3 regions of the Agrobacterium sp. 16-172Ci genome follow, and region 1 is predicted to be linked to each of the others. Evidence: predicted binding sites of a transcription regulator. Region 1 holds the regulator's gene; each other region holds the start of a gene.
What was found. The regulator LexA, encoded in region 1, represses DNA repair genes until DNA is damaged. The targets are predictions, from matches to a motif close to TGTTCNNNNTGTGTTCNG.
Positions count from the first base shown of each region.

Region 1 (6,975 bases):
CATGGATATCTTCAAGGCGCTGGATGCGGCGACGGTTCAGATCGCGTTTGGCGAACTCTACATCGCGCTTCAGCAGGGTGTCGTTGACGGGCAGGAAAATCCGCTCGTGAATATCGAAAGCTCCAAGCTTTACGAGGTCAACAAACATATCAGCCTCACCGCCCATAAATGGGAGTCCACCCCGTTCCTGATGTCCAAATTCGCCGAGGGGCGGCTGGGCAAGGATTTTGAGGCGGTCAAGGCGGCTGCGAAGGAGGCAGGCGCGCTTCAGCGCAAACTCTCGGCGGAAAAGGCAAGCGCGTCACTGGCCGCCTTCAGGGCCAATGCCGCCATCGAGGTGGTGGAAGACCTCGACCACGCGGCCTTCGCGAAAGCGACCGCGCAGGTGCTGGAGACATGGAAGCAGAAGCCCTTCGGCGATTTCGTCGCCGCGCTGGAAAAGGCTGCCAAGGGCTGACGAGCAGGATGCCGGGCCGGCGCATGCCGCCAGGCCTCGCCTTCATGTCCACCGACAGGATCGGCGGGAGCCTCGCTCACGCCGACATTCATACGGTTTCAGTTTTCAGGAGATGCGCCAATGCTCGAAGGAGCCTTGTCCGCCGCCAATCGCGTTGACAGTTTCATCGCCACCCTCTGCCGCATCATCATCGTGGCAACCGGCATTCTGCTCACGGTCATCATGACCGCAAACGTCATCGTCCGCTATCTATCGACATCCGGCGGGCTGGATTTTGCGGAAGAACTGCCAACCATGCTGTTTCCATGGTTCATCGTCGCTGGCATTACCCTTGCCGCGCAGAGCGGCGCGCATATGGCGGTTGAATGGATCTATGACAAGTTCGACGAACGCGGCAAGGTGGGCGTTCTGCTGTTCGCCAATCTCGTGACGGTCGCAAGTTTCGTCATTCTCGCGCAGCAGGCGCTTGTCGTCGCCGAGATCGCTGGCGCGGAAATCAGCCCTGTGCTGCAATTGCCCAATAGCATCGGATATTATTCCATCGCCTTCGGCGCGGCACTGGTCTCGGTCACGACCGCAACCGCGAGCCTGCGCATTCTCTCCAGCGGCTGGCATGCCCGCCCGCACGGTGCAACCGAGGAGATGCCGCTATGACCATCGTGATGATCATTGCATTTTGTATTCTAATGATGATTGCGGTTCCGGTCGGTTATGCGCTGATCATCTCTGCCGGCGTCGCCGTGCTGTGGAACGGTTATGTGCCGCTTTTGATCGTGGCGCAGCAGGTGTACGACCAGACGCAGTCTTTCCCGATGCTGGCGCTGCCGTTCTTCATGCTCGCGGGCACGCTGATGCTCGGCGGCAAACTCGGAACCCAGCTTCTGGAACTCGCCTCCAAGGCCATGCAGCGCTGGCGCGGCGGCCCGCTTTCCACCACCGTCATTTCGTCGGTCGTGTTCGGCGGCGTGTCCGGCTCCGCGGTCGCCAATGCGAGCGCACTCGGTTCGGTGCTCATTCCATGGCAAAAGCGCCAAGGCTACCCCGCTCCCCTCTGTGCGGCCAACAATGCCACCTCAGCGGTCATCGACGTGCTCATTCCGCCGTCGATCCCGATGATCCTCTATTCATTGGTCAGCGGCGTCAGCATCGCCAATCTGTTCATCGCCGGCATTCTGCCGGGCCTGCTCATGGCCGCCGGTTTCATCTTCGTCTGCTGGGCCATTGCCGTGCGGCGCGGTTATGCGGTGCGTGACGAAAGCATCCGCAAGCGCGATCTGGCGCTACTTGCATTCCGCAGCCTGCCGGCGATCCTCCTGCCGATCCTGATCATCCTCGGCCTCCGCTTCGGCTTTGCAACGCCAACCGAAGTGGCCGTTCTTTCCGTCGTCTATTCGCTCGTGCTCAGCATCTTCTTTTATCGCGATCTGACGTGGAAGCGTTTCTGCGACAATTTCGTCGAAGCTGGTTCCGCAACCGGCGTCGTCATGCTGGTCATCATGGGCAGTGCGGCGGTGGGCTGGGTGCTGACCTTCGATCAGGCGCCCCAGCATTTCGCCACCTGGGTGGCCGAGAATATCTCCAACCCGATCCTGATCATTCTCATGATGAACATCCTGATGCTGATCATCGGCATGCCGCTCGATCTGCCGCCGTCGATCCTGCTGCTCGGACCGATCTTCGTGCCGCTCGCCGATATGATCGGGCTCGACCGGGTGCAGCTCGGCATGATGATGGTCATCAATCTCGGTATCGGGCTCTATACGCCACCGATCGGCACCACACTCTTCATCTCGTCCTCCATAGCCAGAGCGCCGCTCGGCGCGACGACGAAGGAATTGTGGCCGTTCTTCACCATGGCGATGCTGCTCCTCATCGCGGTCAGCTTCATTCCTGCGCTCACGATCTACTGATATAAGAGCCGTAGCAAACGGCAGCCAGAAACCACCGGCCGGGTCTCTCCGATCGGTGGTTTCTGGTATTCAAGATGCGGCACACATCGTTAGATCTGCTTTGTTGATAGTTTCGACGATCAAATCACGATCTGCGATGCACCCTTCACGAAGTTTTAGGGGATTGCGGAACACATATGGAACATATAGTGTTCGTTCTGTATTTGTTTCGCGACTTCAACGACGATTCTCAAGGGTGTTTTCCTCATGCTCACGCGCAAACAGCAGGAATTGCTTCTCTTCATTCATGAAAGAATGAAAGAGTCCGGCGTGCCGCCCTCCTTCGATGAAATGAAGGACGCACTCGATCTTGCATCCAAATCCGGCATCCACCGGCTGATCACGGCACTCGAGGAGCGCGGCTTTATTCGCCGGCTACCTAACAGGGCGCGGGCGCTGGAAGTCATCAAGCTACCGGAGGCCTATGCGCCGGGTGCAAGGCCGCAGCGCGGCTTCTCGCCGAGCGTCATCGAAGGCAGCCTCGGCAAACCGAAGACGCCGGAGCCGGCCCCTGCCCCCAAGGCGCCCACTAATGATTTCGCCGGCGCCGCCACCGTGCCGGTCATGGGCCGCATCGCCGCCGGTGTGCCGATTTCCGCCATCCAGAACAACACCCATGATGTGGCCGTGCCGGTCGACATGCTCGGCTCGGGCGAACATTACGCTCTTGAGGTCAAGGGCGACTCGATGATCGAAGCCGGCATTTTTGATGGCGATACCGTCATCATCCGCAACGGCAACACGGCCAATCCGGGCGACATCGTCGTGGCACTGGTGGATGATGAAGAAGCGACCCTCAAGCGTTTCCGCCGCAAGGGAGCGTCCATCGCTCTGGAAGCCGCCAACCCCGCCTATGAGACCCGCATCTTCGGACCGGACCGGGTGAAAATCCAGGGCAAGCTCGTGGGGCTGATCCGCCGTTATCATTAATTGGCAGCCCGCCTTTTTTCGCCAGGGGCGTCATCGAGAAGAGGACGCTCCCTTTGAGGCATCTTGGCTTGTTCCCTGGAACAATTCGGCCCTGCGCAAGTAAAGAGAGGGTGTGTTTCGCCCTCATCTCCGGGCGGTGACGTGGATATGCCTCCTTCTCCCTTCCCTCACCTTCCCATTCATCAACGCGGCTTATGGGAGCCATGGATTATTTGCAATATTCCAAAGGCCATCCGCCGGTATAGAAATGCGCGTCATATCGGGGAAACATGTCATGTACGATCTTTATATCGCCAACAAGAATTACTCCTCATGGTCGCTACGGCCCTGGGTGTTGATGCGCACGCTCGGCATCGCCTTCGATGAAAAACTCGTTCCGTTCGGAGAAGGCGTTTCCTTCTCCACCTTCTCGCCGACCGGCAAGGTGCCCTGCCTTGTCGATGAGGGCGTGACGGTTTGGGAATCGCTGTCGATCGCCGAATATCTGGCGGAAAGACACCAGGGCGTCTGGGCGACCGACAAGCAGGCACGGGCCTGGTCACGTTCGGCGGCGAGCGAAATGCATGCGGGCTTTTCCTCGCTGCGCAATCTCTACCCGATGTCGGTCGGCATTCGGGTAAAGCCGAAGGGTGGCGATACCGGGCTTGCGGCCGATATAAAGCGCATCGATACGCTGTGGAGCGAAGGCCTCGCGAAATTCGGCGGGCCTTTTCTTGCCGGCCAGAAATTCACGGCGGTCGATGCCTTCTTCTGCCCGGTGGCATTTCGTTTCCAGACTTATGGCGCGGAACTTTCGCCCGCGGCGAAAGCCTATTGCGACCGGCTGCTCGCCCTTCCCGCGATGCGCGAATGGTACGAGGCCGGACTGAAGGAAGTCTGGCGCGATGCGGCGCATGAAGAGGAAATTAGCGGGATCGGCGAATTGACCGCGGATCTGCGCATCAAGCCCTGACGGTCCATGCTGGCGGCACTTTATTGCGATGCCGCCAGCAACCGCATGATGGCATCAGGCACGTCGTGATCGAAACGGCCGCTTTTCCAGTCGTAATAGCGATGTTCGCTCCAGGGCCTGTCCATGCCGGCGATTGCGGCGCGCAGCCTGCCGACGACCGCTGCCTGCTCGTTGCCGGCGAAGTCCATTTCCAGCGAACCGATCCGTCGCAGGATATCCCGGTTCAGCAGAAGTGCACCCGAGCGGCATTGGGAGAAGGACGTTCTGCGGGAGACGATAATGATATCGGCGATATCGCAAGCCTTTCCGGCAAAGCGGCCATCTTCCAGAACGATGATCCATTCGCCGCTTCCCGCGCGCGCAACACACCATGTGCCTTTGCTGCAGGTGAAAACACCGGGCTCGGCGTCTCTCAAGGCCGCTGTCATCTGCCGTGCAACTGCACTCATCTCTTGCGGATCAAGCTTCGCCCTCGGGGCCAAAGCCACGGTTTTTGCCGTAGCCTCGCTCTTTAGAAAGACCGGCGGCACAGGCTGTTCCGGCAAAAGCAGCGCCCTTTGCCACTGGCCATAAACGAAACCCTGCGGCTGAGCCTTCGTCGTGTAGGCTTTGCCGTCTTCCAGCAATGCCACCAGCTCGCCATCCTCGTGAACAAGCAAATCGGGCGGATCGCGATAGGCCGTGGCGGATGACAGGCCGAAGGCGAGGAATAGAAGCGGCATGCCCAGAAGCGCAAGCCGGCTGCGCAGCAAAGTCAGCAGCAGAAAACCAGCCGAGGCGAGCCCCAGAAACCACCCGTGCGGCCGGCCCGTCGCAGCGCTTCCGCCCCAGGACGCCACCTCCTGCGCAACCTCGATGACGAGGGCCATGCCGTATCCCATGACCTTCAGAAATGGTGCGTCCAGCCCGAAAGGCATCAGCAGCATGGCGACAAGGCCGAAAGGCATGACGATCAGCGACATGGCGGCCAGATTGGCGAAAAGTCCATAGGTGGTGACACGCTGAAAATGCTCGACCGAATAGATCGCCGTCGAAAGACCACCGATCAGCGACGTCGTGATGACACCGCCGATAATGGCGCCCGCCGTTTGCGCCACCGTCATCCATGCCGGTTTGCGTCCGATGAACAGACGCTCGCGATCGATACGCCAGCGGCTCCAGGCGGCATAGGAGGCGACGAGCGCGATGGTCGCGGCAAAAGACATCTGAAAGCTCGGACCCATGATTTCCGAGGGCGAAAAAGCGAGAATGACCAAAGCGGAAAGCGCGACATTCCTGAGGCTGAGCGAGGGTTGATCGAACAGCACAGCGATCAGCATCACCGACATCATCAGCCAGGCGCGTTCGGCGGAGACGGCGAAACCTGAAATCAGGTAATAGGCGAGCGTCATCAAGAGCGCGGCGAAAGCCGAAATCTTCTTCACGGGCCAGCGCTGCGCAAATGCCGGAAAAAGGCTGAAGGCAAGCCTCAGTCCTACGAAGAATATGCCCGACGCCAGCGCCATGTTGAGCCCGGATATGGCGACGATATGGGCAAGGCCTGAGAGCCGCAACGCTTCCATTGTTTCGGCGGATATGGCCTGTCTCTCATCGGTGACGATGGAGGCGGCAAAGGCGCCGGCATCGCCGCCGATGGTGTTGCGGATGCGCTCGGCAATGGCGGTGCGAAGGCCATAGAGCCGCATGTCGGCCCATTCCAGCCAGCCCGTCTTCGCGTCGATGCCGGGTGGAGTTACCGTCTGTGGCGGCTTATAGAAGAATCCGGTCGCGCCTATGCCCCTGAAATAGGAGGCGAAGGCGAAATCGTTGAGCCCAGGCAGGGCCGGGCCGGATGGCGGCGAAAGCCGCGCCTTGCCACGAATGGTCGCGCCGAGCGCGGCGGGCTCGCCTCCCCCACGTGACAGGAGCGAGACCTTCCCCGGCGGGCGTGACAATCCCGGCGCTTCCGTTGCGGTGAGTTGCACCACATATCGCCAGTCCCCGCGCGCATCCACCTCCCTTCGGGTCACCGTGCCGGTGATGGTGGTGGTGACGGGCGTATCCAGCACCACTGTTCCGGCACGCCACGCTTCGACCCCGGCGAAAAGCATGCCCAGCAAAAGCAGCGCGAAAAGGCCGCAGGCCGTGGCTGCAAAGCCCGAGCGATATTTCGCGAAGAACGCCAGACCGGCGGCGATGAGACATGTGATCGCCAGAACGGAGAATGAAGGCGAGGTGTTGAGGGAAAACCAGAGGATCGCACCGCAGCCGATGAAAACCGGAACGAAAAGAAAATCGTGGCCGAATGCGCGCTCCTCGGCGACGCATGCGGCGATTTTTTGGGAGGCGATGGTTCGCAGGTTCGGCTTGCCGACAAGAGCGGGCATGTCATATGTCGCGACATCGCCGGTTCTGCGAAGCGGATAAAGGATTTCCGCCGTGCCGGGCAAATCGCCCTGCATCGTTTCGGCATATCTGAAATGCTGTTTTTCCCCTTGACCGAGCAATCCGCGCCGCGCCCCTGCCGCACCGGGAACAGGTTTGCAGGGGGATGCGAGGGATTGCAATCCTTTCCTTTAACCCTGCGTTGACTGAGATTGAATTGCCATCGCCGGGAAAGACGGAAGCAAGGCAATTGCGTTTGCCGCAATGCACAATTTGACCTTTGGATAGCTTGGCATCTGCGCAAGGATCATATAGCTAATCGG
Region 1 covers NZ_JBNWBW010000003.1:11,101-18,075, forward strand. The annotation lists gene ACQZ40_RS04780 (TRAP transporter substrate-binding protein) at 1-457, shown strand, start outside; gene ACQZ40_RS04785 (TRAP transporter small permease) at 578-1,111, shown strand; gene ACQZ40_RS04790 (TRAP transporter large permease subunit) at 1,108-2,367, shown strand; gene lexA (transcriptional repressor LexA) at 2,614-3,336, shown strand; gene ACQZ40_RS04800 (glutathione S-transferase family protein) at 3,611-4,288, shown strand; gene ACQZ40_RS04805 (ComEC/Rec2 family competence protein) at 4,309-6,729, opposite strand.

Region 2 (6,975 bases), on a different contig from region 1:
GCCATCCGATTATCGGCGATCCCAAATATTACATCGACGATCCGAACTGGGATTTCCCGGGCGGCATCCAGAAGCGCCTGCACCTCCACGCACGCCATATCGACATTCCGCATCCGAATGGCGGCCGGCTTCGGGTCAGCGCACCCTTGCCGCCGCATATGGTACAGACCTGGAACCTCCTCGGTCTCGACGTGGCCGATGGCGACAGGGAAGACTGAGAGCCCATGAAACTGGTTCTTTTCGATTGCGACGGAACGCTGGTGGATAGCGCCGGCCTGATCCATGCCGTCATGTCAGATACTTTCGCTGATTTCGGCAAGCCGAGCCCCGATATCTCCGAAACCAAGGCGATCATCGGTCTGACGCTGGATATCGCCATCGCCCGCATGCTGGGCAGGGCACATGTGGATGATGAAGCGAAGGCGATGACGGAACGTTACAGGGAACTCTATCATCCCCTGCGGGAGCGGCCGGAAATGACCGTGCCGCTTTTCGACGGTATCGCCACGCTGATCGATACGCTTTCGAAACGCGACGATGTGCTGATCGGCGCGGTGACAGGCAAGGGTCGTCGCGGTCTTACCCATATTCTGCAGACCCACGGCCTTGCCGATCACTTCATCGTTTCGCGCACGGCGGATGATTGCCCCTCAAAGCCGCATCCGGCCATGGTGATGGAATGCTGCCATGAAACCGGCATGGTTCCGGCCGATACTGTCGTTATCGGCGATGCGATCTACGACATGCAGATGGCCAAGGCCGCCGGCGCGAAAGCAATCGGCGTCGCCTGGGGTTATGCCTCGGTCGACGATCTCTGGAAGGCAGGCGCCGATGCGGTCGTCAGCCATCCGCGCGAAATTCCGGCCTATGTTCCGGCCGATATTCTTGAATAACCTTTCTATCCGACTGACGAGGACGTGCCATGCGTGATCTCCTGAACGACCTTTCGGAGGGCCTGAGCCATCCCGACCCGATCCTGCGCGCGCAGATCCAGATGCAGAAACCTCTGCCGAAGCGGTTCTATCAGGATGTCACCGTCGGCGAGGCGGAGGAGGGCGGTTTTACCATCCTTCTCGATGGCAAGCCGCTGCGCACCCCCGCCAAGAAGCCGCTGACCGTCCCGACGCGCGCGCTGGCGGAACTGCTTCGCGATGAATGGGATGCCCAGAAAGAAGTGGTCAATCCGGTGGTCATGCCCGTTTCTCGGCATGTGAACACGGCCATTGATGGCGTCGCCAATGATACCCAGGCGGTTTTTGAGGACATACTTCGATTTTCCTCTTCCGATCTCCTCTGCTATCGCGCCGGCGATCCGGAAGCGCTGGTTGCGCGGCAGACGGACCATTGGGATCCGGTTCTGGACTGGGCGGCCAATGTGCTCGGAGCGCGCTTCATTCTCGTTGAAGGCGTGATGCATCAGGACCAGCCGCGCGAAGCCATCGCGGCCTTTGCGGTAACGCTGAAGAAATACGATACGCCGATTGCGCTTGCCGCTCTCCACACCATGACATCGCTGACCGGCTCCGCCATTTTGGCGCTGGCGCTGGCGGAAGGGGAGTTGACGCTGGAGGAAGCCTGGGCGCTCGCCCATCTGGACGAGGACTGGACCGCCGAGCAATGGCGCGAGGACGAGGAGGCGCTTGAGCGCCGCGCCGTCAGGCTTGTCGATATGCGCGCGGCACTCAATGTTCTGGAGTCGCTCAAGAGCGCGTCTTAACGCTTTTCTAACCCTGATGGCCGAATATGCGGTTACCTCACGTTAGGGGAGCCGCTGATCATGACCACCTCGTTGAAACGCCTTGGCATTCTTGTGCTGGCGTGTTTCACGCTCATGTCTTTCAGGCTGGAACCGGAAGCGACCCATACTGACCGGCTGCTGTACGATGTGCGCGGCGCATTCGTCGCCGCACGCCCGGATGTCGCTCCGGCGCTGATGCAGTCCATTCATGCGCAGGTGCAGAATGCGATCAAAACAACGGCGCGTGGAGAAACGCGGCCGCGCGTGGTACTGACCATCCGTCTCGCATCCGTTGCACGCGGCCCGTTCCTGTTCGGGGAAAGGGCGTCAGCCAAGGTCATCGTCCGCGCCGCAGCCGTCGCGACGGGAGAGGTGATCGCCGAGGCCAAATTCACCGCCACCGTCGTCAGCTTCGATAATCAGTCGATAGAGCAGGAACTTGCCTATGGTGTCGCCGAACGTGTGATCCGCGAATTCAGGCTCAGCCGACCCGGCCCGACGACGCTGGCGACGGCTCTGTTTCCATGAGCAGGACACAAAAGGCGAGAGCGCGAAGCCTATTCGTCCGCATTTCAGCTTCCGAAATATTTCAAGCTTCAATCAGGCGCATCTTCGGTGCTCTTAAATTAACATACGTCACGTATATGTAATTGACATGCGGCGCGTATGTAACTATCTGACATACGTAACGTATGTAAATGGGCGTCCGAAGCCTCTTTTAAAAAGAGCAACGCTTCTCGGCATCCATGACCACTCAGCCAAAAGAGAGATGCATAATGACCGCACGCGAAGCAATTTTCCCCGCCAACAGGCATGCGCTTTACGAGGAGCATGGCTATTCCGCAGCTATCCGATCCGGTGATCTTCTTTTCGTTTCCGGCCAGGTCGGCAGCCGTGCCGATGGAACGCCTGAACCGGATTTTGAACGTCAGGTCCGGCTGGCCTTTGAAAACCTCAAGGCCACGCTTGCAGCGGCGGGCTGCACCTGCGATGATATTGTGGATGTGACGACGTTCCACACGGACCCACAAAACCAGTTCGGAACGATCATGGCCGTCAAGCAGGAGATTTTCAGCCAAAAGCCTTACCCGAACTGGACGGCCGTCGGCGTCAACTGGCTTGCCGGCTTCGATTTCGAGATCAAGGTCATTGCCCGCATCCCGTAATGTCAGGTTAAATCGGCAGCGGCGGCGCTTACAGGGCGCCGCCAGCCCGCTTCTCCATCCTTATCCCAGCCGCTCCGCATGCCACTTCAAATGGTCATCCATGAAGGTGGAAATGAAATAATAGGAGTGGTCGTAGCGCTCATGCATGCGCAGCGTCAGGCCGATATCCGTGCCCTTGATCGCTTCTTCGAACAGCCAGGGGCGCAGGCCCTTTTCAAGAAAACTATCGGCTTTGCCCTGATCGATCAGGAACTCGGGAAAACGCGCGCCGTCCTCGACCAGCGCACAGGCGTCGTATTGACGCCATGCAGCCTTATCCGCACCGAGGTATTTTTCCAGCGCCGGCTCGGACCAGTCGGCCGAAGAGGGAGCCACGATCGGCGCAAAGGCGGAGCAGCTCTTGAAACGCTCGGGGTTCTTGAGCGCAATGGTCATAGCGCCATGGCCGCCCATCGAATGGCCAAAAATGCCCTGGCGGCTCATATCCGCACGGAAATGCTGGCCGATGAGAGCAGGCAGTTCTTCCGTCACATAACTGTACATCCGATAGTGCTCGGACCAGGGCTCTTCTGTGGCATCGAGATAAAATCCGGCGCCCTTGCCCATCTGCCAGTTGGTCAGCTCATCTGGCACGTCATTGCCGCGCGGGCTGGTATCCGGGCAGACGACGATCAGCCCGAGTTCCGAGGCCATGCGGCGATATTCGCCCTTTTCCATGACATTGGCATGGGTGCAGGTGAGGCCGGAAAGATACCACAGGACAGGGCAGGGCTCATGGATCGCCTTCGGCGGCACGTAAACCGCAAAGCTCATCTCAGATTTCAGGGTTTCGGATGTGTGCGAAAATACGCCCTGCATGCCGCCAAAGGCCGTATTCTGCGAAATAATGTTCATGAAGCCATTCCTTGTGAAATTTTGCGGTTCAGCCTGCAAGCGAAACGGCTGCATTGACCGCCGCCGCCACAAGAACCGTATTGAAGAAGAAAGAAACGATGGAGTGCAGCAGCGTCACCTTGCGCATGGCGGTCGTGGTTATCCCCACATCCGACGTCTGCGCCGTCATGCCGATCACCACGGCGAAATAAAGAAAGTCGTAACCGCAGGGTTCCTTCGTGCCCGGAAAATCCATGCCGCCGCGATGCTGGCGTTTGCCGTCCACCATCGCGGGCCGCCAGTAAAGATGGGCGTAATGCAGGGCGGTCATGGTGTGGATGGTCAGCCAGCCGAAGATAACCGACGCGAAGGCGATGAGCAGCGTCCAGATAGTCTCGCCCGCATGGTTGAGAGCCTGAAACAGCGATACCACCGCGACGGCAACGGCTAGCAGCGTAACGGCGATGATGGCGACCGCAGGCAGATCGTCGCTATCGGCATGGGCCTTAAGGTGCTGCGCCGTCAGGCCCGACAGGCGAAAGGCAATCAGGGTGAGATAGGTCAGGAAGAACAGAACGGCCGCGATCTCGATCGCCAGCGGCGGCGCAAAAACCAGCGCCAGGCCAAGGCTCACGGCACCGACCAAAAAGGCAACGACGAAAGGTTGATGGCGGCGATAGCTGTTGCTTTTCATATTGGCCGGGGTCATGAGCGGCACCTTTCCGTTGGCGCCGTCATTTTTTGACACGGCGGCAGAAACGGTCAAGCGTCTCCAGAAAGGCGGAGCGGTCACGCGGTGAAAAAGCTGCATTATATCCCTTGCTTTCACCGGTTTCGCGCAGATGCGCGCCGAGATCGCGCATCGCCGTCGCCATCCCGATATTCGACTGGTCAAAAACGCGGCCCGTCGGCCCGGTCACCAGCGCACCCTTGGCGACGCAGCGGCCAGCCAGCGGCACATCGGCGGTGATGACAATGTCGTTTTCGGCCGCATGATCGGCGATCCAGTCGTCCGCCGCGTCGAAACCGGCGGAAACAATGACGTTTTTCACCATGGGATCGCGCGACGGGCGCAGACCGGAATTGGCAACGAAGGTCACTTCCAGCCCATGCCGCTCCGCCACCTTGAGAATCTCCGGCTTCACGGGGCAGGCATCGGCATCGACATAGATTTGCGGGTTTTGCGGCATGAGCACTCTTTTTGAGATAATTCCTGTCACGCTTCTAAGCGCAAACGCCGCGATTACCAAGCCCGCCATTGCTGAAATGCGGGGTCGATGCCGGGTGGGGGCGGCACTTGCGACCACCCTGAAAATCGCCTATGTTCACTTTATGTTCTTGTCTCGAAAGGTTTCCCATGCTGGAAGAGTTCATTGTGCAGGCGAAGTCCGCCACCTATGTCGGCGGCGGCAGCAAATCCGCGACGCCCACCCGCAAGGGATCGCACGATCTCGGTTATCAGAGCGGCGACTGGCACTATATCGACAGCTATTTCGGGGGAACCGATTTCATCGGCCAGGAGGTTGTCTGGCATCAGGGAACGGCGGTGTGGGCGATGAGTTATTACGGCCGCATCCTCCGGCCCGACATGATCGACGGCGCCACGGCCGGCATGGTCATTCAGCGGTCGCTTTCCACGCTCTATCGTCAGGGCCGGTTCCTTGGCGGCTTCACCAACCCGGTGGAAAATCTGGTCTATGTCGATACGAATGAAGGTGAATTCCGGTCCTTCACCGGGATCGAGCGCATTTACCGGGGCCATGTCGAGACGTACCGGCTTGACTATCATGGCGGGATCATAAAGCCATGAGAGATGCGGCGGGATGGGACGACGATGTTCACCGCCCCATCACAGGCTTCAAATCAGCCGGGCTGCTTGGTCTTGCGCAGATAGGGAAGAACCGTGTCGTAGGAGCCGAAACGGGCAATCGCATCCTCGTTGGAAACGGCGGCGGTGATGATGACATCTTCACCCTGCTTCCAGTTGGCCGGTGTCGCCACCTGATGTTTGGAGGTGAGCTGGATGGAATCGATCGCGCGAAGAATTTCCTCGAAGTTGCGTCCGGTGGTCATGGGGTAGGTGAGGACCAGCTTGATCTTCTTGTCGGGACCGATGACGAAGACGGAGCGCACGGTGGCGTTATCGGCAGGCGTGCGGCCTTCGGAACTGTCGCCAGCGCCGGCCGGCAGCATGTCGTAAAGCTTTGCTACCTTCAGGTCCTTGTCGCCGATCAGCGGATAATCGACGTTGAAACCGGTCGCGGTGCGAATATCGTTCTTCCATTTTTCATGGCTTTCGACCGGATCGACCGAAATACCGATGATCTTGACGCCACGCTTTTCGAATTCCGGCTGCAGGCCGCCCATCGCGCCGAGTTCCGTCGTGCAGACGGGGGTGAAGTTCTTCGGATGCGAAAACAGGACCGCCCAGCCGTCGCCGATCCAGTCGTGAAAGCTCACCGGACCATGGGTGGTCTCGGCGGTGAAGTCTGGTGCTATGTCGTTGATACGCAGGCTCATCTGATGTTTTCTCCCTAATGATTTGAACTGAAAACTGATGGTTCTCGGCAATCCGTGTCCGGCGCTGGAGCTTAGAGTTTTTGCATGAAATGGCCAGCCCTTTCATCGGGCTTCGGCAGTATTTGCTTCAGCCCCACAGATTTGATGGCCCTGATTTTCCCCGTTTGTCGCGGTTGCACGATATCCGCCCGGTTGATTGTTTCAGGAGGACATGATTATTCCAGAGACGATCGGGGGCCATCATGACGACTTCTTCTGCGCCTGTTTCCGCGACGGTTCGGGCACGCATTCCAGCGACGGTCTGGGTGCTGGGCATCGTTAGCCTTCTGATGGATATTTCTTCGGAAATGGTGCAGACACTGCTGCCCTATTATCTCGTTTCCGGTCTCGGTGCTTCCGCGGTTACTGTCGGTTTCATCGAGGGAATGTCGGTTGCCATCGCCACCACGACCAAGCTGTTTTCCGGGATTATCGCGGACTGGACGAGGCGGCGGAAAATGCTCGCCGTGCTTGGATACGGTCTCGGCGCAATCTCGAAACTCGCTTTTCCCTTTGCCACCTCGCTTGGCTGGATCGTCGCCGCCAAGGCGGTGGACCGGGTCGGAAAGGGCATTCGCGGAACGCCGCGCGATGCCCTTATTGCCGATGTGACGCCGCCTGAAATTCGTGGCGCCGCAT
Region 2 covers NZ_JBNWBW010000007.1:126,358-133,332, reverse strand. The annotation lists gene ACQZ40_RS09860 (RluA family pseudouridine synthase) at 1-218, shown strand, start outside; gene ACQZ40_RS09855 (HAD family hydrolase) at 225-893, shown strand; gene ACQZ40_RS09850 (ATP12 family chaperone protein) at 923-1,717, shown strand; gene ACQZ40_RS09845 (hypothetical protein) at 1,778-2,266, shown strand; gene ACQZ40_RS09840 (RidA family protein) at 2,515-2,904, shown strand; gene fghA (S-formylglutathione hydrolase) at 2,965-3,798, opposite strand; gene ACQZ40_RS09830 (DUF1345 domain-containing protein) at 3,827-4,486, opposite strand; gene ACQZ40_RS09825 (YaiI/YqxD family protein) at 4,512-4,967, opposite strand; gene ACQZ40_RS09820 (DUF5680 domain-containing protein) at 5,135-5,587, shown strand; gene ACQZ40_RS09815 (peroxiredoxin) at 5,641-6,297, opposite strand; gene ACQZ40_RS09810 (MFS transporter) at 6,540-6,975, shown strand, end outside.
Region 2: ACQZ40_RS09820 (DUF5680 domain-containing protein) is a predicted target of LexA. The motif match lies at 5,100-5,117, and genes of this name have one in related genera.

Region 3 (6,975 bases), on a different contig from region 1:
TCCGGCCGCATCACGGTTCATGGCGTGCAGGGCCATGCCGCCTATCCGCATCTCGCCGACAACCCCATTCGCGGTCTGCTGCAACTGACCCATGCGCTGATGCATCCGCCCTTCGATCATGGCACCGACAATTTCCAGCCCTCCAATCTGGAAGTAACGACTGTCGATACCGGCAATGCCGCCACCAATGTGATCCCGGCGCGGGCAACGGCCTCCTTCAACATCCGTTTCAACGATACGTGGACTGCGGAGAGCCTGCGCGCGGAAATCGTCCGCCGCCTCGATGCCGCCGCAGCAGAAGGCGAGCTTCGCCCCGACCGTGCACCGGTGAAGTACGACATCGTCTGGGCGGACCGCCCGGCCCATGTCTTTCTTACCCGGAACAATGCCCTCATCTCGTCGCTTTCCGGCGCGGTGGAAGCCGTAACGGGCAAGGAACCGAAGCTTTCGACCACCGGCGGCACCTCGGATGCGCGTTTCATCAAGGATTATTGCCCGGTGGTGGAATTCGGCCTCGTCGGGCAGACCATGCATATGGTCGATGAGCGTGTGGCGGTTGCCGATCTCGAGACGCTGACGCGCATTTACGAGACCTTTATCGAACGCTGGTTCGCCCATGCCGACGGCGAGTGAAATAAGGCTCTATCTGACGGGCCTGTGGCTTCTGCTGCTCGGCGACCATAATGGCGCTCGTTATCTGGACCTTTCAGAGCGCGGCATGTGGCGGTCCTTCTATTCCGCCCTCTGGTGCCTGCCCGCCATGCTGGTTTCCTGGCTGTGGCTGCGCGCCGCCTTCCTCGCCAGCTATCCGCCCGGCACCGGAACGGGCTTTATCTTCTTCTTTCGTCTGGCAATGGTCGAGGCGATCTGCTGGATCGTGCCGCTACTGTTGATCGGCATGCTGCTGTTTGCCTTCGGCGCACGGGAAAAATTCGCGCCGCTCGTCACCACCATGAACTGGCTGTCGCTGCCCTTTTCCTACGCCTATGCGGTTCTGATCCTGATCGCATTCTTCCTGCCGCCCTTGCAGGGGCTGATCGCCATTCTCTGGCTGGCGCTGCTTCTGTCGCTGGTCTTCGCCTTCTCGCGAATTGTGCGGTTCTTCATCCGCGACCAGTCACTGCTCGTCTCGGCCATCGTCATGACGCTGCTGGTGCCCGGCATGCTTCTGTCAGAAGCGCTGCAGCGTTTTCTCGGCGTTTATCCGGCCTGAGAGCCGGCGTGGGTTTTAGCGGTCAGTCCGCGTCCTCAGCCATATCGGCTTCAGGGTACCTGCGACGCGGCGGAATGACGTCGGGATAATCGACCTGCATGAAATAGAGACCGTCCGGCGGTGCGACCGGGCCGCAGGCCTTGCGATCCCGCGCCTCCAGTGCGGCGCGCACATCCTCGGGCGTCATCGTGCCTTCGCCCGCCAGTTTCAACGTGCCCGCGAAAGAGCGGATCTGGTTATGCAGGAAGCTTTGCGCCGTCGCCCGGATTTCGATGAGATCGCCGGTGCGCGTCACATCCAGCCGGTCGAGCGTGCGCACGGGGCTGTTCGCCTGACAATGCACGGAGCGGAAGGTCGTGAAATCATGCCGGCCGACAAGCATCTGGGCGGCTTCATGCATGCGCTCATGGTCCATGTCCTTCGACACCCACCATGCCCGCTTGTGCTCCAGCGCCAGCCGGGCCTTGCGGCAGATGATGCGGTAAAGGTAGTGCCGACGAAGGGCGGAAAACCGGGCGTCGAAATCCTCGGTCACGGAAGCGGCATCGAGGACGGCCACGGCTTCACCCGCCATGGCGAGATGCGCATTGAGGGCATTGCGAAGCTTGTAGGGCTCCCAGTCTCGGGAAAGATCGACGTGGACGACCTGCCCGACGGCATGCACGCCGGAATCGGTGCGGCCGGCGCCGCGAATGGAGACGCTCTCTCCCGTCAACGAGCGAACCGCAGCCTCCAGCGCACCCTGAACCGAGGGGCCGTTATCCTGTCTCTGCCAGCCATAATAAGGCGTGCCGTCATATTCGACGGTCATGCGGAAACGTGGCATCAGCCGAGCCTCGTTGTGGTCGGAACCGGTGTGCCGCGCACGAAATCGGCCGCCGACATCGGCTTGCCGCCCGCCTTCTGCAGACGGGTGAGCCTCACGGCGCCGCTGCCGCAGGCAATAGTAAGGGCGTCATCCAGCGCCGCGCCCGCTTCTCCCATACCGCTTGCCAGTTCGGAGGCCAGAACTTTCACGCGCTCCGCCTTGCCGCCGATGTCCATTTCCAGCCATGCGCCGGGAAACGGCGACAGGCCGCGAATGTGGTTATGCACGTCCTGCGCCGGCCTCGAAAAATCGATGCGGGTCTCGCCCTTGTCGATCTTCGCGGCATAGAGCACGCCTTCTTCCGCCTGCGTGACAAGCGGCAGGTCACCGGTTTCCAGCTTGTCCATAGCCTGCCGCATCAGCCGCGCGCCGGCCAGCATCAGGCTGTCATGCAATTCTCCGGCGGTCATGTTCTCATCGATCGTGACCTTGGCGGTCAGCGCGACGGGGCCGGTATCGAGCCCCTTTTCCATTTTCATGACCATCATGCCGGTCTCGGCATCGCCGGCCATGATCGCCCGCTGGATGGGGGCAGCGCCGCGCCAGCGCGGCAGCAGCGAGGCGTGGCCGTTATAACAGCCAAGGCGCGTGCCGCTGAGGATCGCTCCCGGCAACAGCAGCCCGTAAGCAACGACGACCGCAACATCGGCATTGAAATCCCGGAACTGCTGTCGGTCTTGCTCTGCCTTGAAGTTCACCGGCGTCAGCACCGGCAGGCCCAACAGTTCGGCGGCCTGATGCACCGGGGACTTCTGCAGATCGAGGCCACGACGGCCGCCGGGACGCGGCGGTTGGGTGTAGACGGCAACGATCTCGTGGCCGGCCTCCACCAGTGCACGCAGGGTGGGAACGGAAAAATCCGGCGTACCCATAAAAATGATGCGAAGAGCCATCGTCGCCCCCTGCCCTGTCGTCCATTCCGGTCCGCAGAGGACGGATCAGATCTTTGCGCGGGCCGCTTTCGTGAATTTCTTGATGACCATGTCGCGCTTCAGCCGCGAAATATGGTCGATGAAGAGAACGCCGTTCAGGTGATCGATCTCGTGCTGCAGGCAGGTGGCGAGCAGGCCGTCCGCCTCGACCGTCTGCTGCTTGCCGTCACGGCCGACATATTGCACCGTGAGCGACGCGGGACGCTCAACCTCGGCGTAATAATCGGGGATGGAGAGGCAGCCTTCTTCATAGGTCGAGACATCGTCCGACACCTTGAGGATTTCCGGATTGATGAAGACGATCGGGGTCTTTTCCTCGCCTTCACGCGCAACGTCGATCACCAGCATGCGGCGCGCCACGCCGATCTGAATGGCGGCGAGGCCGATACCCGGCGCATCATACATGGTTTCCAGCATGTCGTCGGCAAGACGCAGCACCTCGGCATCCACCTTTTCGATGGGCTTCGATTGCTGGCGCAGCACGGGATCGGGCAAAATGATAAGCGGTTTGATGGTCATGGCTTCCCATAACGTATCTCTTGCGCGGAGGAAATAAAAAACACGAGGTTCAATCAGCCTCCGGCATCCGTCCCGCCCGACTCATTTCCGCCGCAGGAATGTTCTTGTTTTGATCTTCCGAATCACAAGAAACCTGCTAGATTTAATCATGAGCATAGATTTCTCCGTTCTCCTCGATCCCGCGTTACGGGCCGGTTCCGTCGACATCAGCTTCGGCGCGCTGCTCGCGGCTCTGGTTTTCGGTCTGGTCACGACCTGGCTGGTGACGGCGAGCCGTGCGAAAAAAGCAGGAGCCGACGGCGAAATCTCCGACCTCCTCAAAACACAGTCCGAACTGCATGGCCGCATCGCCGCCATGGCGGAAACGCTCGGCACCCGCCAGACCGAGATGAGCCAGACGCTGAACCAGCGCCTCGACGGCATGTCGCAACGCCTTGGCGAAACACTGACGGAGCAGACCCGGTCGACGCATGAGAATCTGAGCCGCCTGCAGGAGCGCCTCGCGGTCATCGATGCCGCGCAGGGCAATATTCAGGATCTGGCCAAGGACGTCGTCGGGTTGCAGGCCATCCTTTCCAACAAGCAGACGCGCGGCGCCTTTGGACAGGCCCGCATGGAGACGCTGATTGCCGATGCGCTTCCGGCCGGGGCCTTCCAGTTGCAGCCGACGCTTTCGAACGGTTATCGGCCTGACTGCACCATCAAGATGCCCAACAATGCTCCGCCGCTCGTCATCGACGCCAAGTTTCCGCTGGAGGCATGGAACGCCATCAAGGCGGACGAGACGCCCGAAACCAAACGCGCCGCCGTGCAGCAGTTCCGCCGCGATATGGAGGTGCATATTCGCGATGTCGCCGAGAAGTATCTCATTCGCGGCGAAACCCAGGATACGGCCTTCATTTTCGTGCCGTCCGAATCGATCTTCGCCGATATTCACCAGCACTTCGAATATCTGGTGCAGCGCGCTCACCGCGCCCGCGTCGTCATCGTTTCGCCGTCACTTCTGATGCTGTCGGTACAGGTCATCCAGTCCGTGCTCAAGGATCAGCGCATGCGCGAGCAGGCGCATCTCATTCAGGGTGAAGTGGCATTGCTGATGGACGATGTGCGGCGGCTGGACGACCGGACGCGCAAGCTGCAGGCCCATTTTGGATTGGCGCAAAAGGATATCGACATGATGCTGATCTCCTCCGACAAGGTGCTGGCGCGCGGCCAGAAAATCGAAGGTCTCGATTTTTCACCGACGGAAAAAGAGACGTCGCATGGGGAAATAGAGCAGGCTCGACGCTTTGCCGAGAACAGGGCGGGAACGGCAAAGTTGCGGGTGGTTGACGACGAGTGATCCGCTCGGGCAAAGTCGCCGCCTTGCTTGAATTCTATACGGATACGCCCTCCATGATTACTGTTTTCGGCTCCATCAACATGGACCTCGTCGCCACCGCCAAACGCCTGCCCAAGCCGGGTGAAACCGTGACGGGCGAGACCTTCTCCACGGCCGCTGGCGGCAAGGGAGCCAACCAGGCGCTGGCCGCACGGCGTGCGGGCGCCTCGGTCAAGATGGCAGGGGCTGCGGGCGATGACACCTTTGCCGCGCCGGCGCTGACATTGCTGCGCGACGCCGGCACCGATCTCTCACTCGTGAAGACCACGCCCGGCCCTACCGGTACGGCAGTGATCCTTATCGGCGAAGGCGGGGAAAACATGATCTCGGTCATTCCCGCCGCCAATGGTGAAGTCTCCGCATCCGACGCCGCGAAAGCCCTGGCGGAAATGTCGGCGGGCGATATTTTGATGCTGCAGTTCGAGATACCCGCGCCCGCTATCGAAGCGGCGCTGACGGCTGCGAAGGCAAAGCGCGTCACCACCGTCATCAATACTGCGCCACTGACCGCCGATGGGCCGCGGCTTGCGGGCCTTGCCGATATCGTCATCGCCAATGAAACCGAGTTCGAATTGCTGATCGGAAAGAACGGCCTTTCCGGTTCTGAGCGGGAAACCGAACTGAAAGCCCTGCATGACAGGACCGGCCAGACATTGATCGTGACGCTCGGTGCCGATGGCGTGATCGCCATGCGCAACGGCAAGGTTTTCCGGGCTTCCGGCCTCAAGATCGAACCGGTCGATACGGTCGGTGCGGGCGACACCTTCTGCGGTTATCTCGCCGCGAGCCTCGATCAGGGTATGGATTTCGAAAGGGCGCTGAAGCGAGCCGCCGTCGCAGGCTCACTTGCCTGCACCCGCGCCGGCGCCCAGCCTTCCATTCCGCTTGCCGCGGAAGTGGATGCGGCACTCTGAGGGATCAGCCGCTCAACGACGAATGAAGGTGAGATAGGCCGAGCTGCGGCCTTCTCTTTTCGCCTTGTTCTCATAACGCGTTCCCGGCCAGTTGGCGTAGGGCGTGCGCCAGTCATCAGCACTCGTCGCCGTCCATTCGAAGCCGCCATGGCGGGCGCAATGCTGCAGCGTCCAGTTCACGTAGGTATCGATATCGGAAGCGAAGCAGAACTTTCCGCCGGGTTTCAGCACACGATGGAAACGGGCGAGGTTGACGTCTGAAACGAAACGACGCTTCCAGTGCTTCTTCTTCGGCCACGGGTCAGGATAGAGAAGGTCGATATGATCGATCGATCCCTCGGGCAGCCAGTCCAGCAATTGCGTCGCATCATCGTCGTAAAGGCGGATATTCATCAGCTCGCGTTCACGCACGGCGGCGAGCAGCTTGGCCATGGAATTGACGAAGGGCTCCACGCCGATGAAACCCGTCTCCGGGTTTTCAACCGCGCGGTGGGCGAGATGCTCGCCGCCGCCAAAGCCTATCTCCAGACGGATCGACCGCACATCCGCGGGAAAAAGAGCGGCGAGATTTTGCGGCGGGGCGCTTTCCAGATCGATTTTCAGCAAAGGCAACAGGTTCTCGATTGTATCGACCTGCTGATTGCGCAGGGGCTTGCCCTTGCGTCTGCCAAAAAACGCTTCCGTCGCGCGCGAACGCCGTTCTTCCGTCATCTCATACTCTCAAGAACAAATAGACTTAACCCGCACAGCGCCACATGAGGCACTGTGCGGGTTACAAAATTGGTGACGGTATCTCTCAATCGCCGTCAAATAACAAGCGCGATATCTGGTTGACGCATTTTCCGGACGTAAAACCGCTACGCGATTTTACCGGAAATGCTTCAAGCGCTCAAAGCTTCCTTGAGCGGCTTCACCAGATCGAGCTTCTCCCAGGAGAAGGAGCCGTCACGGCCGGCCTTGCGGCCGAAATGGCCGTAGGAAGACGTCTTGGCGTAGATCGGCTTGTTGAGATCGAGATGACGGCGGATGCCCGACGGCGACAGGTCCATGACCTTGCGGATCGCGGCCTCGACCTGATCTTCGCTGACCTTGCCGGTGCCATGCAGATCGACATAGATCGACAGCGGCTGGGCGATGCCGATTGCGTA
Region 3 covers NZ_JBNWBW010000001.1:316,806-323,780, reverse strand. The annotation lists gene dapE (succinyl-diaminopimelate desuccinylase) at 1-633, shown strand, start outside; gene ACQZ40_RS01610 (hypothetical protein) at 617-1,213, shown strand; gene truA (tRNA pseudouridine(38-40) synthase TruA) at 1,236-2,039, opposite strand; gene fmt (methionyl-tRNA formyltransferase) at 2,039-2,974, opposite strand; gene def (peptide deformylase) at 3,020-3,532, opposite strand; gene ACQZ40_RS01590 (DNA recombination protein RmuC) at 3,681-4,874, shown strand; gene ACQZ40_RS01585 (ribokinase) at 4,928-5,827, shown strand; gene trmB (tRNA (guanosine(46)-N7)-methyltransferase TrmB) at 5,840-6,538, opposite strand; gene metK (methionine adenosyltransferase) at 6,709-6,975, opposite strand, start outside.
Region 3: ACQZ40_RS01590 (DNA recombination protein RmuC) is a predicted target of LexA. The motif match lies at 3,632-3,649, and genes of this name have one in related genera.